Regions from separate parts of the Priestia sp. USM5 genome, predicted to be linked through region 1. Evidence: a T-box and tRNA genes for the amino acid it is inferred to sense, from the RefSeq annotation. Region 1 holds a T-box; the other holds one or more tRNA genes.
The links. A T-box is a leader RNA that pairs with one kind of tRNA and senses whether it is charged. The one in region 1 lies ahead of leuS (leucine--tRNA ligase), so its partner is inferred to be a tRNA-Leu.
Positions count from the first base shown of each region.

Region 2: it has a tRNA-Leu gene. The T-box ahead of leuS (leucine--tRNA ligase) is inferred to sense a tRNA for this amino acid. The anticodon was not compared.

Region 1 is NZ_JBSGKN010000001.1:47,497-56,375, forward strand. It holds gene ACWATA_RS00300 (MDR family MFS transporter) at 137-1,324, shown strand; gene ACWATA_RS00305 (GntP family permease) at 1,482-2,804, shown strand; T-box leader at 3,216-3,434, shown strand; gene leuS (leucine--tRNA ligase) at 3,499-5,913, shown strand; gene ACWATA_RS00315 (rhodanese-like domain-containing protein) at 6,153-6,464, shown strand; gene ACWATA_RS00320 (sporulation protein Cse60) at 6,679-6,858, shown strand; gene ACWATA_RS00325 (BaiN/RdsA family NAD(P)/FAD-dependent oxidoreductase) at 6,863-8,134, opposite strand; gene ACWATA_RS00330 (putative polysaccharide biosynthesis protein) at 8,345-8,879, shown strand, end outside.
Region 2 is NZ_JBSGKN010000008.1:70,730-77,855, forward strand. It holds gene ACWATA_RS28625 (recombinase family protein) at 1-313, opposite strand, end outside; tRNA gene ACWATA_RS28630 (tRNA-Glu) at 1,223-1,294, opposite strand; tRNA gene ACWATA_RS28635 (tRNA-Ile) at 1,337-1,410, opposite strand; tRNA gene ACWATA_RS28640 (tRNA-Gly) at 1,423-1,496, opposite strand; tRNA gene ACWATA_RS28645 (tRNA-Asp) at 1,508-1,583, opposite strand; tRNA gene ACWATA_RS28650 (tRNA-Ser) at 1,595-1,687, opposite strand; tRNA gene ACWATA_RS28655 (tRNA-Ala) at 1,698-1,773, opposite strand; tRNA gene ACWATA_RS28660 (tRNA-Pro) at 1,779-1,855, opposite strand; tRNA gene ACWATA_RS28665 (tRNA-Arg) at 1,860-1,936, opposite strand; tRNA gene ACWATA_RS28670 (tRNA-Leu) at 1,946-2,034, opposite strand; tRNA gene ACWATA_RS28675 (tRNA-Cys) at 2,047-2,120, opposite strand; tRNA gene ACWATA_RS28680 (tRNA-Gly) at 2,131-2,205, opposite strand; tRNA gene ACWATA_RS28685 (tRNA-Leu) at 2,225-2,306, opposite strand; tRNA gene ACWATA_RS28690 (tRNA-Lys) at 2,320-2,395, opposite strand; tRNA gene ACWATA_RS28695 (tRNA-Gln) at 2,400-2,474, opposite strand; tRNA gene ACWATA_RS28700 (tRNA-Tyr) at 2,482-2,565, opposite strand; tRNA gene ACWATA_RS28705 (tRNA-Thr) at 2,574-2,649, opposite strand; tRNA gene ACWATA_RS28710 (tRNA-Val) at 2,654-2,729, opposite strand; rRNA gene rrf (5S ribosomal RNA) at 2,846-2,961, opposite strand; rRNA gene ACWATA_RS28720 (23S ribosomal RNA) at 3,025-5,960, opposite strand; rRNA gene ACWATA_RS28725 (16S ribosomal RNA) at 6,186-7,126, opposite strand, start outside.

The sequences.
Region 1 (8,879 bases):
TGATATTGTCATGTGAAATCACCTTTTTAAATAGTCAGCGAATTTCAAATAAATTGTCTATATGTAAAAGCATTGCGAACCCTTTAAGAAAAGACTAGAATGTACGTTGGCATTCGAATAGATAGGGGGGAGATCAATGCCCAAGTCACTTTGGTTTTTGATTATTGGTATGCTTGTAAACGTAACGGGAGCTTCGTTTTTATGGCCTCTCAATACAATTTATATAAATGAACATTTAGGAAAGTCGTTATCCGTTGCAGGAGTGGTTCTTATGCTGAACTCTGCTGCAAGCGTAGTGGGTAATTTACTAGGGGGAACGCTTTTTGACAAAATTGGAGGATATAAATCCATTTTATCAGGAATTATTATTACCCTTGTTGCATTAGTGGGACTGGTGTTTTTCCATGGTTGGCCTACATACGTTGTTCTCTTGGTTATTGTAGGATTTGGATCTGGTATTGTGTTTCCATCTATGTATGCAATGGCCGGCTCAGTCTGGCCACAAGGCGGAAGAAAAGCATTTAATGCGATGTACGTTGCTCAAAATGCAGGAGTGGCTATTGGCGCAGCGGTAGGGGGCGTTGTAGCATCCTATTCATTTACGTATATTTTCTTAGCTAATACAATTTTATACGTTATTTTTCTTCTTATTGCTATTTTTTCATACCGTCATATTTCGGTTACAGTTGGGCAAACGAATGTCCTTAATGAAGCCGGTAGTATTCAGCACAAAACGAAACTGACGGCCCTTCTTATTTTATGTACAGGATACGTATTATGCTGGGTCGCGTATGTTCAGTGGCAAACAACGATTGCTACGCATACGCGTGAGTTGAATATACCTCTTTCTAGCTACAGTTTGCTTTGGACAATTAACGGCATTTTAATTGTAGTCGGTCAGCCTTTGATTGTGCCTATCATTCAAAAAGTAGCAAAGACATTAAAAGTACAGGTTCTAATTGGAACGGTTATTTTTGTGGCTTCTTTCATCATCGTGGTGAATGCCACAACATTTTCGCAGTTCTTAACAGCAATGATTGTGTTAACAGTTGGAGAAATGTTTGTTTGGCCAGCAATTCCAGCTGTCGCAAGTCAGTTAGCTCCATCAGGAAAAGAAGGGTTTTATCAAGGCGTAGTCAACAGTATGGCTACTGCAGGTAAAATGATTGGCCCTCTCTTTGGAGGCGTTATTTTCGATGCGTTTAATATGTCTACCCTGTGCTATTTATTAATTGCACTATTGTTATTTAGCATGTGTACAACATGGATATACGATTATAAATTAAAAGAAAAACGTCAGCGTTCACTAACCATCTCTAAATAAATAGAGGTGGTTTTATTTTTGACTGTTCAATAAACGTAGGAATGTCTTCAGTATTCCTTTAATAATATAGTAAGGGTCGTGACAAGCAAAGAAAGGAGTATATACCTGTAAAAATGTAAGCGTTTTCTAATTATATGACTTCTTGGGGGGCTAGAATATGCTTAGTATGATTGGATTAATTGGAGGATTATTGCTGCTCATTGTATTAACGATGAGAGGCATGAATTTATTTATAGCAGGTCCGCTTAGTGCTTTAGTTGTTGCGTTAACAAGCGGAATGCCTTTATTTCCACAGCTGGTGAAAGAAGGAGAAGCAAATTTTGTTGGGAATTATATGTCTGGTTTCACAGGATTTATTGCTTCTTGGTATTTAATGTTTCTATTGGGCGCCGTTTTTGGAAAAGTGATGGAAGACAGCGGGGCCGCTGATAGTGTTTCTCGCTGGATTGTCAGTAAACTAGGAATGAAAAGAGCAGTGTTGGCGATTGTACTTGCCTGTGCGGTCTTAACATATGGAGGAGTCAGTCTGTTTGTAGTAGCATTCTCTGTCTATCCAATGGCTTTAAGCTTATTCAAACAAGCTGATTTGCCGAGGCGGTTTATCCCTGCTGCTTTAGCATTCGGTTCCGTTACGTTTACGATGACCTCGGCTGGATCGCCTGAAATCCAAAACTGGATTCCAATTGAATATTTAAAGACTAGTCCGTATGCAGGATGGGAAGTTAGTTTAGTTGTAGCGGTAGTGATGGCTGTATTCGGCTACTGGTGGTTAAAGCGCTTAATTTCAAAAGCAGTTAAAAATGGAGAGCGTTTTATATCACGCGAGAAAGATCCAGCAGTAACGGAAAATCAGTCTCTTCCTAATCCGTTATTAAGTTTGCTTCCGCTTGTGGTCGTGCTCATTATTTCTTTTGCACTTCATAAGCCGCTTCAGCAATCTGCGTTGATTGTCGCACTTTTAAGCGGTATCATTGTCACATACATTGTGAACCGAAAACACTTTAAAGGATTTTGGAATGCAGCATCAGAAGGGACGCTTGGAGCGTTAATTGCAATTGGGAATACAGCTGCTGTCGTAGGTTTTGGAGGGGTTGCTAAGGCTGTTCCCGCGTTTGGAGTGGCTGTAGATGCCATGACGCATATTCCAGGCAGTCCGTTGATAGGGGGAGCTATTGCGGTGAGTGTTATCGCGGGGATGACAGGTTCGGCTTCAGGAGGTCAGGCGATTGCTTTGCCAATTTTAGCCCCTCACTATCTAGATGCTGGTGTAAATCCAGAAGCTCTCCATCGTGTAGTAGCTATATCTTCTGGCGTATTAGATTCCTTGCCTCATAATGGTTATGTCGTCACCACAATTAATTCTATTTGTGGAGAAACTCATAAAGATGCGTATGGATCAGTTGCAGCGATGACGGTAATTGTTCCGCTTGTTGGTCTCGTACTTGCGATTATCCTGTTTTCTTTTGGATTTGGTATTTAATAATAGCTGTTAAAGAAAGTAGAGGCGGGGACAAAAGTATTTTAGCTGAAGGAAGATCCGAACGATAAATCGTTCGGATCTTTTCATTATTATGGTGAACTCGGCTTTTATGTGTTTAGTTGCTTTAAGCTGTTGATTGGAGCGCAAGATGAAGCCTTGCACGGAAATGAACAGTTTTGTAGCAAGGAGTCCAGATATCCTATTTATTCAGCTTTAGATAGGATTAACTTAATTATGTCTAAATCTCTTTGTTTGGCGTTGTATGTATGTTTTTGGGAGAAGTTGTTCATATATAAGAATGAAAGAGGGGATTTAGCAACAAAGCAGTGAGGCAGTGTAGAAACTTTTACAAAATCCGTTGAACAACTTGCAGTTTGCGAACATATTATTTACAATACAAGGTAGTATGATGTAAAAACTATGATAAGGAATAGTAGTGAACGAAGCGAGCTAAGAGAGCTGACGGGTGGTGCGAGTCAGCAAACGGGCGTTCATGAACTCACCTTGGAGTTGTAAATGTGAAGTAAAGTAACATTTACCGTCTATCCGCGTTAAGGAAAATGAGTGAGTACATAATTGTGCTAATTTGGGTGGTACCGCGGGAAGTTTATTCAACCTCTCGTCCCTTTGTTTGAGGGATGAGGGGTTTTTTAGTTTAATTAAATACAGCTGGAGCGTACAAGGAGGATTATGTATGGCTTTTAATCATGAAAAGATCGAACAAAAATGGCAAAAAGTTTGGGAAGAAAATAAAACATTTAGAACAACAGAAGATGAAGGAAAGCGTAAGTTTTACGCATTAGATATGTTCCCTTATCCATCTGGGGCGGGTTTACACGTTGGGCATCCAGAAGGTTATACAGCAACGGACATTTTATCTCGTATGAAGCGTATGCAAGGATACAATGTACTTCATCCAATGGGATGGGATGCATTCGGACTACCTGCTGAGCAGTATGCATTAGATACAGGAAACGATCCGGCTGAGTTCACTGAACTTAACATTAATAATTTCCGTCGTCAAATCAAATCGTTAGGTTTCTCTTACGATTGGGAGCGTGAAATTAATACAACTGATCCTAACTACTACAAATGGACGCAGTGGATTTTCTTACAGTTATATAAAAAAGGCTTAGCTTATGTGGATGAAGTAGCTGTTAACTGGTGTCCTGCGTTGGGAACAGTACTTGCAAACGAAGAAGTTATAGATGGCAAAAGTGAGCGCGGTGGGCATCCGGTTGAGCGTCGTCCAATGAAGCAGTGGATGCTTAAAATCACAGCTTATGCAGATCGTTTACTAGAAGATTTAGATGATCTTGATTGGCCAGAAAGTATTAAAGAAATGCAGCGAAACTGGATTGGCCGCTCTGAAGGAGCTCACGTTCACTTCACAATTGATGGATATGACGAAACATTTACTGTGTTCACAACGCGTCCTGATACGCTGTTTGGGGCAACGTATGCCGTTTTAGCACCTGAACATCCGTTTGTGGATAAAATTACGACAGCCGAACAAAAAGAAGCGGTAGAAGCGTATTTAGATCAAATTAAAAGCAAAAGCGATTTAGAGCGTACAGACTTAGCTAAAGACAAAACGGGCGTATTCACAGGTGCTTATGCAATTAACCCTGTAAACGGTGAGAGAATGCCAATTTGGATTGCTGACTATGTTCTAATGAGCTATGGTACAGGTGCAATTATGGCTGTTCCTGCTCATGATGAGCGTGATTATGAGTTTGCTGTTAAATTTGAACTGCCGATTAAAGAAGTAGTAGCGGGTGGAGACGTTTCAAAAGAAGCTTATACAGGCGACGGCGAGCACGTTAATTCAGACTTCTTAAATGGTCTAGACAAAGAAGAAGCAATTTCAAATATGATTCAGTGGCTTCAAGCAAATGAAAAAGGTGAAAAACAAGTAACATACCGTCTGCGTGACTGGTTATTCAGCCGTCAGCGCTACTGGGGTGAACCGATTCCTGTTATTCACTGGGAAGATGGCACAACAACTGCAGTTCCTGAAGATCAGCTTCCGCTTGTTTTACCAAAAACAACTGAAATCAAGCCGTCAGGTACAGGTGAATCTCCATTAGCAAACATTGATGACTGGGTGAACGTTGTAGATCCGGAAACGGGCAAAAAAGGGCGCCGCGAAACAAATACAATGCCTCAATGGGCAGGCAGCTGCTGGTATTACTTACGCTACATTGATCCAACGAACAGCAAAGCATTAGCAGATGCAGACAAATTAAAAGAATGGTTGCCGGTTGATATTTATATCGGTGGAGCTGAACACGCTGTTCTTCATCTATTGTATGCTCGTTTCTGGCATAAATTTTTATATGATATCGGCGTAGTTCCAACAAAAGAGCCGTTCCAAAAACTGTTTAACCAAGGTATGATTCTTGGAGAAAACAATGAAAAAATGAGTAAGTCAAAAGGTAACGTTGTAAACCCAGACGAAATCGTAGAAAGCCACGGTGCAGATACGCTTCGCCTTTACGAAATGTTTATGGGACCGTTAGATGCATCCATTGCTTGGTCAACAAAAGGGCTTGATGGTGCACGCCGTTTCTTAGATCGTGTATGGCGTTTACTTATCGAGGATAATGGTGAATTAAGCAGCAAGGTTCAAGAAAGCAATGATACTACACTTGAACGCGTATATCACCAAACGGTGAAAAAAGTAACGGAAGATTACGAAGGTCTTCGTTTTAATACAGGTATCTCTCAACTTATGGTATTCATCAACGACGCATACAAAGTTGATGTGCTGCCAAAGCAATACGTAGAAGGATTTGTGAAGCTATTAGCACCAATTTGTCCTCATACAACTGAGGAATTATGGAGCAAACTAGGCCACGAAGATACGATTTCATATGAAGCTTGGCCTGCGTTTGATGAAGCGAAACTTGTAGATGATGAAGTGGAAATTGTCGTTCAAATTAACGGTAAAGTACGTGCAAAATTAAACGTACCTGCTGAGGCATCTCGTGAAGAGCTTCAAGATATTGCAATGGCTAATGAAGATGTTCAAGAGTTCATTGAAGGTAAGACAGTACGCAAAGTGATTGCTGTGCCTGGTAAATTAGTAAACATCGTAGCTAATTAAGTATTGATGTAGAACAGCCCCCCTGACTAAAGAGCAGTCAGGGGGGCTGTTCTAGACCTAAGCGTCTGATGTCCCCCTTTCGGGGTTGACATCAGGCCCTTAGTTAAACCTTTAACTACGATTGGAAAAGCTTAGGTAGGCTGCTGCTTAAGCTTTTCTTATTTAGTGGCATAAAAGTATTTGAATTTGCTACAATAGCGATAGCAAGCTGAATGAAAGAATAGAGAGGAATGACGAAGATGGAAGAAGTAAAAGTGATTACGCCTGAAGAGCTTCAAAAACGCGTTGAAAATGGAGAAGAGCTTCATTTAGTTGATGTTCGCGAAGATGAGGAAGTAGCAGAAGGAATGATTCCAACTGCTAAACACATTCGTATGAATGATATTCCAACTAATGTGGATTATTTCGATAAAGAAAAAGAATATATTTTCATTTGCCGTTCTGGACGCCGCAGTGAAAACGTATGTTACTACCTTCAAGAACAAGGTTATAAAGTAACAAATATGGTTGGCGGTATGTTAGAGTGGGAAGGAAAAACGGTTAATAAATAAGAAAAAGCGCCTTTGACAGGCGCTTTTTTCTTTTGGAATGAAACTTCTACCATTCGACTAAAATGATAGTAGCAAAACAAATGATGACTAAATCTATAAAAGTCTTCATAAAAATAGAGGTAGGAAGAAGTTGAAAATCAGTACGAAAGCCATCATTGAGAGAAGCAGTCCATTCTGATTGAAACAAATTTGATAGGACAAGGTGGTAGAAGCTATGATACAGGTGAAAATGTTTGATAAAGAGCATGAAAAAGATTTAGAGTTTGCGGTGAACCGATTTTTACGCAAATTAGAAGATGAAGACGTCGTGGATATTAAGTACCAAGTCACAGTGGATGTTGATCGTGATGAGCAGGTGTACTGTTTTTCAGCCATGGTTATGTATAAAGCCTAGCATATTATGCTAGGCTTGTTGCAAATTCTCCTGCATTACTGCCAGCCAAACGGCCTGTTACAAGGGCAGAAGTAATATTGTATCCTCCAGTATATCCGTGGATATCAAGAATTTCCCCGCAGAAGTAAAGGCCTTGCATAAATTTAGAAGACATTTCTTTTGGGTGAATTTCTTTAACGGATACTCCGCCTCCTGTGACGAATGCTTTCTCTAAAGAAAGTGTGCCGTTTACAGCAAATTCAAATCGTTTGCACATTCTCGAGAATTCTCTCAGTTTTTCATGCTGAAGCTGTCCCGCTAGCGCTTGGCTATCAATGTCTGCTTGCTCGAGTAAAAATAATAGATAGCGTTCAGATACAAAACCTTTTAAAACATTTTTAATCACTTTTTTCGGCTCTTCTTTTGTTGTTTTGACTAATTGTTGAAAAATCTCTTCTTCGTTTTGGCTAGGAAATAAATCAAGAGACATTTGAACAGTGTTGCTTTTTTGTTTCTTTAACTCTTTAACAACATATTGGCTGCAGCGAAGAGCGGCAGGGCCAGAGATGCCAAAGTGAGTGAAAATCATATCCATCTGATGAGTGATGACAGGTTTGCCTTTTTTATTAAGTACGCTTAGTCCTACGTTGCGAAGCGATAGACCTTGAAGCGTTTTTGTTTTAATAAAGTGTTCGCTAGATGTAATAGGAACTTCTGTTGGGTAAAGTTCAGTAATTTTATGACCTGCATCTTTTGCCCATTGATAACCGTCTCCTGTCGAACCCGTATGAGGCACTGATTTTCCGCCTACTGCAATCACAACGCTTTTCGTTTGGATTGCTTCTCCGTTTTGAAGCACAACTTCTTTCACGGTGTTGTTTTCATAGTTTACGCGTTTAACGGCTGTGTTTGTGCGAATTGTTACACGAAGACGGTGAAGTTCACTAATTAATGCATCAACAACAGATTGTGCTTTATTGCTAACCGGAAACATACGCCCGTGATCTTCTTCTTTTAATTTAATTCCAAGGCCTTCAAAATAGGAGATGATATCTTCGTTATTAAAAACAGAAAACGCACTGTATAAAAAGCGTCCGTTTCCTGGAATGTGTTTAATAAGTTCATCAATCGGAAGGCGGTTTGTTACATTACAGCGGCCCCCTCCAGAAATGGCAAGCTTTCGTCCAAGTTTATTGCCTTTATCAATTAATAATACGTTTGCACCTGACTCACCAGCTGCAATCGATGCCATCAAACCAGAAGGTCCTCCTCCGATTACGACTACATCATATATCATACTTTCACCAACCTGTCTATTCTTAAAAAATTTTAGTTTGTTCACTGACAAATCTCTCAACATTGGATAAAATGGGCTATAGTCTTTGTTTTTTAGCTTGTTGACGAGTGTGAGTGAGTATAAGACCTTTCTTAGTGTATACTCTCACTTGCTTCTTTTCAATTCTATCATTATTATCAGTATGTAACATTAAGTATCGGAGGCAAACGTATGTCTGATTCAAAATTGTTAAGAGGGACCTTTGTGCTAACGCTTGGCACTTATGTATCCCGAATTCTGGGAATGATTTATTTATTTCCATTTGCGATCCTTGTTGGAACCGTAGGGGGAGCACTGTTTGGTTATGGATATAACCAATATGCTATTTATTTAAGTATTGCTACAGCCGGTATGCCAATGGCCGTATCGAAATTTGTATCAAAATATAATGCACTCGGTGATTATTATACGAGTAGAAGAATGTATCGGGCCGGCATGAAATTAATGCTTGTCACAGGAATACTTGCATTTTTACTTTTATATTCGTTAGCGCCTGTTATGTCTAGAATTACACTTGGAGGTTCTGATTTAAATAACTCCTTAGAAGATGTAGTAATGGTTATGCGAATGGTTAGTGTTGCGTTAATTGTAGTACCGATGATGAGTTTAATGCGAGGATTTTTCCAAGGTCACCAGTCTATGGGACCCACAGCTGTTTCACAAGTAGTTGAACAACTTGTGCGGGTTGTCTTTTTATTAGCATCCA
Region 2 (7,126 bases), on a different contig from region 1:
GAGTCGTATCCAGCAAAGGCATATCCAAGACAACAATGTCTGCCTCAATTTCTTTCGTAATAGCATTCCACTCTTGTAAAATTTCTTCTTTGTTACGACCAAAACGATCTAGTGAATGAATGTAAAGAATATCTCCTTTACGAATCATTCGTTTTAGTAATTGGTACTGTTCTCGATTGAAATTTTTTCCACTTTGTTTATCCATGAAAATATCTCGAGGAGAAATGCCCACTTCTTCCATGGACTGAAGTTGTCGTCCTTCATTTTGATCTCGGCTGCTTACACGGATATATCCAAATTTTCTATTTTCCATTTTTATACTCCCTTTTGTGTCTATCTTCTTTTTATTCTACCAAAAACGTTCGTAAAAGTGTATTAGATAAAGAGAACGTTCGTAATTACTTTTCTTACTTAAACGAACGATAAAAACAGTAGATTTCTTATATAAAAGGAAAGTTCGTAAAAGTATACTTTTACGAACTTTCCTTTTATATATTTATTAAATGTATAGAAGTATTTCCTTAGTGATTTAAACATTAGCCAAATAACTATGTCATGAACAATACATAGGAAATTGATATTATATCCCCTATTAAATTAATGTGATAAGAAGAAAGGTCTAAATTTATGCAGAGATTATTTAATTACAGCATTTATTAATAAAAAACATTAAATTATATGTCTTTAACGTGCAGAGAAACGCTCTGTAAGGAATTTAACTTTTGTTTTACACACAATGGGGGGATTAGATACAAATTTTCAGCAATTAAGAAAAGAGATTAGCACAACTTTTATAAAGGCATTTATATTAAGGAGAATATTTTATTTAAGATTTTAAGTTATTAATACATAAAATGGTGGAGATCTTTAAACATTGTTTCTCGTTACAGAAGAGTCCATTCGGTTAAGGTCTATGAAAGTTGACCGTTTTTTGGTCATCACCTGTTTGTTCGAATCATCCTCTAAAGACCCAGTACCATCACATTGTACTATTGAGCAGATTCAAAGAACGCTTTTTCCGTTACGTCTCCTTCAACATCAGCAGCTTCTGCTGATCCAGAAGAACCTCCTAAATTCGGTAGAGCTAATGGAGTCGCTAACTAAATAACTAAACCTACGGCAGAAGCTACCACAGCTTATTTCGCTTTTCTTATTCAATCTCCTCCTAATTTTATTTAATAGAAATAAAAAAGCAGTTTGCAAATGCAAACTGCTTTTTTGATGACCCGTACGGGATTCGAACCCGTGTTACCGCCGTGAAAGGGCGGTGTCTTAACCGCTTGACCAACGGGCCAGTATCAATTTATAAGTTAAATTCAATTACTATAAAACATGATGGGCCTAAGTGGACTCGAACCACCGACCTCACGCTTATCAGGCGTGCGCTCTAACCAGCTGAGCTATAGGCCCTTTACTTGGATTTGGAGCGGGTGATGAGAATCGAACTCACGACATCAGCTTGGAAGGCTGAGGTTTTACCACTAAACTACACCCGCATATTTTAAAGTGGCGGTCCCGACGGGAATCGAACCCGCGATCTCCTGCGTGACAGGCAGGCATGTTAACCGCTACACCACGGGACCAAAATAGAAAATGGCGGAGGAAGAGGGATTCGAACCCCCGCGGGCTTTAACACCCCTGTCGGTTTTCAAGACCGATCCCTTCAGCCGGACTTGGGTATTCCTCCGTGTACTGTATGGTGGAGCCTAGCGGGATCGAACCGCTGACCTCCTGCGTGCAAGGCAGGCGCTCTCCCAGCTGAGCTAAGGCCCCATAAATGGTCGGGAAGACAGGATTCGAACCTGCGACCCCTTGGTCCCAAACCAAGTGCTCTACCAAGCTGAGCTACTTCCCGTTTATGGCGCGCCCGAGAGGAGTCGAACCCCTAACCTTTTGATCCGTAGTCAAACGCTCTATCCAATTGAGCTACGGGCGCTTATTAAAATGGTGCCGAGGGCCGGACTTGAACCGGCACGGTAGTCACCTACCGCAGGATTTTAAGTCCTGTGTGTCTGCCAATTCCACCACCCCGGCAGGACTTATACGTGGAGGCGGCAACCGGATTTGAACCGGTGATAAAGGTTTTGCAGACCTTGGCCTTACCACTTGGCTATGCCGCCAATATATATATGGAGCGGAAGACGAGGTTCGAACTCGCGACCCCCACCTTGGCAAGGTGGTGTTCTACCACTGAACTACTTCCGCGCATTTATCTAAATTAAGATGCGGGTGAAGGGACTTGAACCCCCACGTCATAAGACACTAGATCCTAAGTCTAGCGCGTCTGCCAATTCCGCCACACCCGCGTGTAAATATAACTGGTGAGCCATGAAGGACTCGAACCTTCGACCCTCTGATTAAAAGTCAGATGCTCTACCAACTGAGCTAATGGCTCTCTATGGCTGGGCTAGCTGGATTCGAACCAACGCATGACGGAATCAAAATCCGTTGCCTTACCGCTTGGCGATAGCCCAATAAAGATGGTGGAGGGGGGCAGATTCGAACTGCCGAACCCGAAGGAGCGGATTTACAGTCCGCCGCGTTTAGCCACTTCGCTACCCCTCCGATATAAATGGTGCCGGCAAGAGGACTTGAACCCCCAACCTACTGATTACAAGTCAGTTGCTCTACCAGTTGAGCTACACCGGCACGGTGGTGGAGGATGACGGGATCGAACCGCCGACCCCCTGCTTGTAAGGCAGGTGCTCTCCCAGCTGAGCTAATCCTCCAAAAAAATCTATATAAGCGCGTTAATAAGCGTTATTTTCATTACTTATGATAGAATATTTCAAATAAAAAACCCCTATGCTCTTTTACAAGAGACTCATAAGGGGTCTTATTTATTGCCTGGCAACGTCCTACTCTCACAGGGACAAAGTCCCAACTACCATTGGCGCTAAAGAGCTTAACTTCCGTGTTCGGTATGGGAACGGGTGTGACCTCTTCGCTATCGCCACCAGACAAGAGATTGCTCTCTCAAAACTAGATAACAGTTGGCTGAGTAAAGCTTACGCTTTTAAAATTTTGGTTAAGTCCTCGATCGATTAGTATCAGTCAGCTACACATGTCGCCACGCTTCCACCTCTGACCTATCAACCTGATCATCTTTCAGGGATCTTACTAGCTTGCGCTATGGGAAATCTCATCTTGAGGGGGGCTTCATGCTTAGATGCTTTCAGCACTTATCCCGTCCACACATAGCTACCCAGCGATGCCTTTGGCAAGACAACTGGTACACCAGCGGTGTGTCCATCCCGGTCCTCTCGTACTAAGGACAGCTCCTCTCAAATTTCCTACGCCCACGACGGATAGGGACCGAACTGTCTCACGACGTTCTGAACCCAGCTCGCGTACCGCTTTAATGGGCGAACAGCCCAACCCTTGGGACCGACTACAGCCCCAGGATGCGATGAGCCGACATCGAGGTGCCAAACCTCCCCGTCGATGTGGACTCTTGGGGGAGATAAGCCTGTTATCCCCGGGGTAGCTTTTATCCGTTGAGCGATGGCCCTTCCATGCGGAACCACCGGATCACTAAGCCCGACTTTCGTCCCTGCTCGACTTGTAGGTCTCGCAGTCAAGCTCCCTTGTGCCTTTACACTCTACGAATGATTTCCAACCATTCTGAGGGAACCTTTGGGCGCCTCCGTTACATTTTAGGAGGCGACCGCCCCAGTCAAACTGCCCACCTGACACTGTCTCCCGGCCCGATCAGGGCCGCGGGTTAGAATTTCAATACAGCCAGGGTAGTATCCCACCGACGCCTCCACCGAAGCTAGCGCTCCGGCTTCTCAGGCTCCTACCTATCCTGTACAAGCTGTACCAAAATTCAATATCAGGCTACAGTAAAGCTCCACGGGGTCTTTCCGTCCTGTCGCGGGTAACCTGCATCTTCACAGGTACTATAATTTCACCGAGTCTCTCGTTGAGACAGTGCCCAGATCGTTACGCCTTTCGTGCGGGTCGGAACTTACCCGACAAGGAATTTCGCTACCTTAGGACCGTTATAGTTACGGCCGCCGTTTACTGGGGCTTCGATTCAGAGCTTCTCCCAAAGGATAACCCCTCCTCTTAACCTTCCAGCACCGGGCAGGCGTCAGCCCCTATACTTCGCCTTGCGGCTTCGCAGAGACCTGTGTTTTTGCTAAACAGTCGCCTGGGCCTATTCACTGCGGCTCTCTCGGGCTATACACCCTACCAGAGCACCCCTTCTCCCGAAGTTACGGGGTCATTTTGCCGAGTTCCTTAACGAGAGTTCTCTCGATCACCTTAGGATTCTCTCCTCGCCTACCTGTGTCGGTTTGCGGTACGGGCACCTCCCGCCTCGCTAGAGGCTTTTCTTGGCAGTGTGGAATCAGGAACTTCGGTACTATAATTCCCTCGTCATCACAGCTCAGCCTTTATGATGAGCGGATTTGCCTACTCATCAGCCTAACTGCTTGAACGCGCATATCCAGCAGCGCGCTTACCCTATCCTACTGCGTCCCCCCATTACTCAAACGGCGGGGAGGTGGTACAGGAATATCAACCTGTTGGCCATCGCCTACGCTTTTCAGCCTCGGCTTAGGTCCCGACTAACCCTGAGCGGACGAGCCTTCCTCAGGAAACCTTAGGCATTCGGTGGACAAGATTCTCACTTGTCTTTCGCTACTCATACCGGCATTCTCACTTCTAAGCGCTCCACCAGTCCTTACGGTCTGACTTCGCTGCACTTAGAACGCTCTCCTACCACTGACATCAAAGATGTCAATCCACAGCTTCGGTGATACGTTTAGCCCCGGTACATTTTCGGCGCAGAGTCACTCGACCAGTGAGCTATTACGCACTCTTTAAATGGTGGCTGCTTCTAAGCCAACATCCTGGTTGTCTAAGCAACTCCACATCCTTTTCCACTTAACGTATACTTGGGGACCTTAGCTGGTGGTCTGGGCTGTTTCCCTTTTGACTACGGATCTTATCACTCGCAGTCTGACTCCCATGGATAAGTCTTTGGCATTCGGAGTTTGACTGAATTCGGTAACCCGTTGGGGGCCCCTAGTCCAATCAGTGCTCTACCTCCAAGACTCTCACAACATGAGGCTAGCCCTAAAGCTATTTCGGAGAGAACCAGCTATCTCCAGGTTCGATTGGAATTTCTCCGCTACCCACACCTCATCCCCGCACTTTTCAACGTGCGTGGGTTCGGGCCTCCATTCAGTGTTACCTGAACTTCACCCTGGACATGGGTAGATCACCTGGTTTCGGGTCTACAACCACATACTAAACGCCCTATTCAGACTCGCTTTCGCTACGGCTCCGCCTTATCAGCTTAACCTTGCATGGGATCGTAACTCGCCGGTTCATTCTACAAAAGGCACGCCATCACCCGTTAACGGGCTCTGACTACTTGTAGGCACACGGTTTCAGGATCTCTTTCACTCCCCTTCCGGGGTGCTTTTCACCTTTCCCTCACGGTACTGGTTCACTATCGGTCACTAGGTAGTATTTAGCCTTGGGAGATGGTCCTCCCAGCTTCCGACGGAATTTCACGTGTTCCGCCGTACTCAGGATCCACTCAAGAGGGAACGAAGTTTCAACTACAGGGTTGTTACCTTCTTCGACGGACCTTTCCAGGTCGCTTCATTTACTTCGTTCCTTTGTAACTCCGTATAGAGTGTCCTACAACCCCAAGAGGCAAGCCTCTTGGTTTGGGCTAATTCCGTTTCGCTCGCCGCTACTCAGGAAATCGCATTTGCTTTCTCTTCCTCCGGGTACTTAGATGTTTCAGTTCCCCGGGTCTGCCTTCAATATCCTATGTATTCAGATAAAGATACTGTTCCATTACGAACAGTGGGTTTCCCCATTCGGAAATCTCCGGATCAAAGCTCACTTACAGCTCCCCGAAGCATATCGGTGTTAGTCCCGTCCTTCATCGGCTCCTAGTGCCAAGGCATTCACCGTGCGCCCTTTCTAACTTAACCATTAGCGAATAAATGGTACAACATATTGTTGTGTTATTTATTGGTTTGATTAAAGAAAAGTTTCACTTTTCCTCAGCAATTACTGTTATCTAGTTTTCAAAGAACAATCGCAACCAAAATTCTTCTTATTAGATAAGAAGAAAGTAGTGTGCTTTCTATAATTGAGAGATTGAACTCTCAAAACTGAACAAAGTGTCAAAACGTACGTCATGTAAAAATCCTTAGAAAGGAGGTGATCCAGCCGCACCTTCCGATACGGCTACCTTGTTACGACTTCACCCCAATCATCTGTCCCACCTTAGGCGGCTAGCTCCTTACGGTTACTCCACCGACTTCGGGTGTTACAAACTCTCGTGGTGTGACGGGCGGTGTGTACAAGGCCCGGGAACGTATTCACCGCGGCATGCTGATCCGCGATTACTAGCGATTCCAGCTTCATGTAGGCGAGTTGCAGCCTACAATCCGAACTGAGAATGGTTTTATGGGATTGGCTTGACCTCGCGGTCTTGCAGCCCTTTGTACCATCCATTGTAGCACGTGTGTAGCCCAGGTCATAAGGGGCATGATGATTTGACGTCATCCCCACCTTCCTCCGGTTTGTCACCGGCAGTCACCTTAGAGTGCCCAACTAAATGCTGGCAACTAAGATCAAGGGTTGCGCTCGTTGCGGGACTTAACCCAACATCTCACGACACGAGCTGACGACAACCATGCACCACCTGTCACTCTGTCCCCCGAAGGGGAACGCTCTATCTCTAGAGTTGTCAGAGGATGTCAAGACCTGGTAAGGTTCTTCGCGTTGCTTCGAATTAAACCACATGCTCCACCGCTTGTGCGGGCCCCCGTCAATTCCTTTGAGTTTCAGTCTTGCGACCGTACTCCCCAGGCGGAGTGCTTAATGCGTTAGCTGCAGCACTAAAGGGCGGAAACCCTCTAACACTTAGCACTCATCGTTTACGGCGTGGACTACCAGGGTATCTAATCCTGTTTGCTCCCCACGCTTTCGCGCCTCAGCGTCAGTTACAGACCAAAAAGCCGCCTTCGCCACTGGTGTTCCTCCACATCTCTACGCATTTCACCGCTACACGTGGAATTCCGCTTTTCTCTTCTGCACTCAAGTTCCCCAGTTTCCAATGACCCTCCACGGTTGAGCCGTGGGCTTTCAC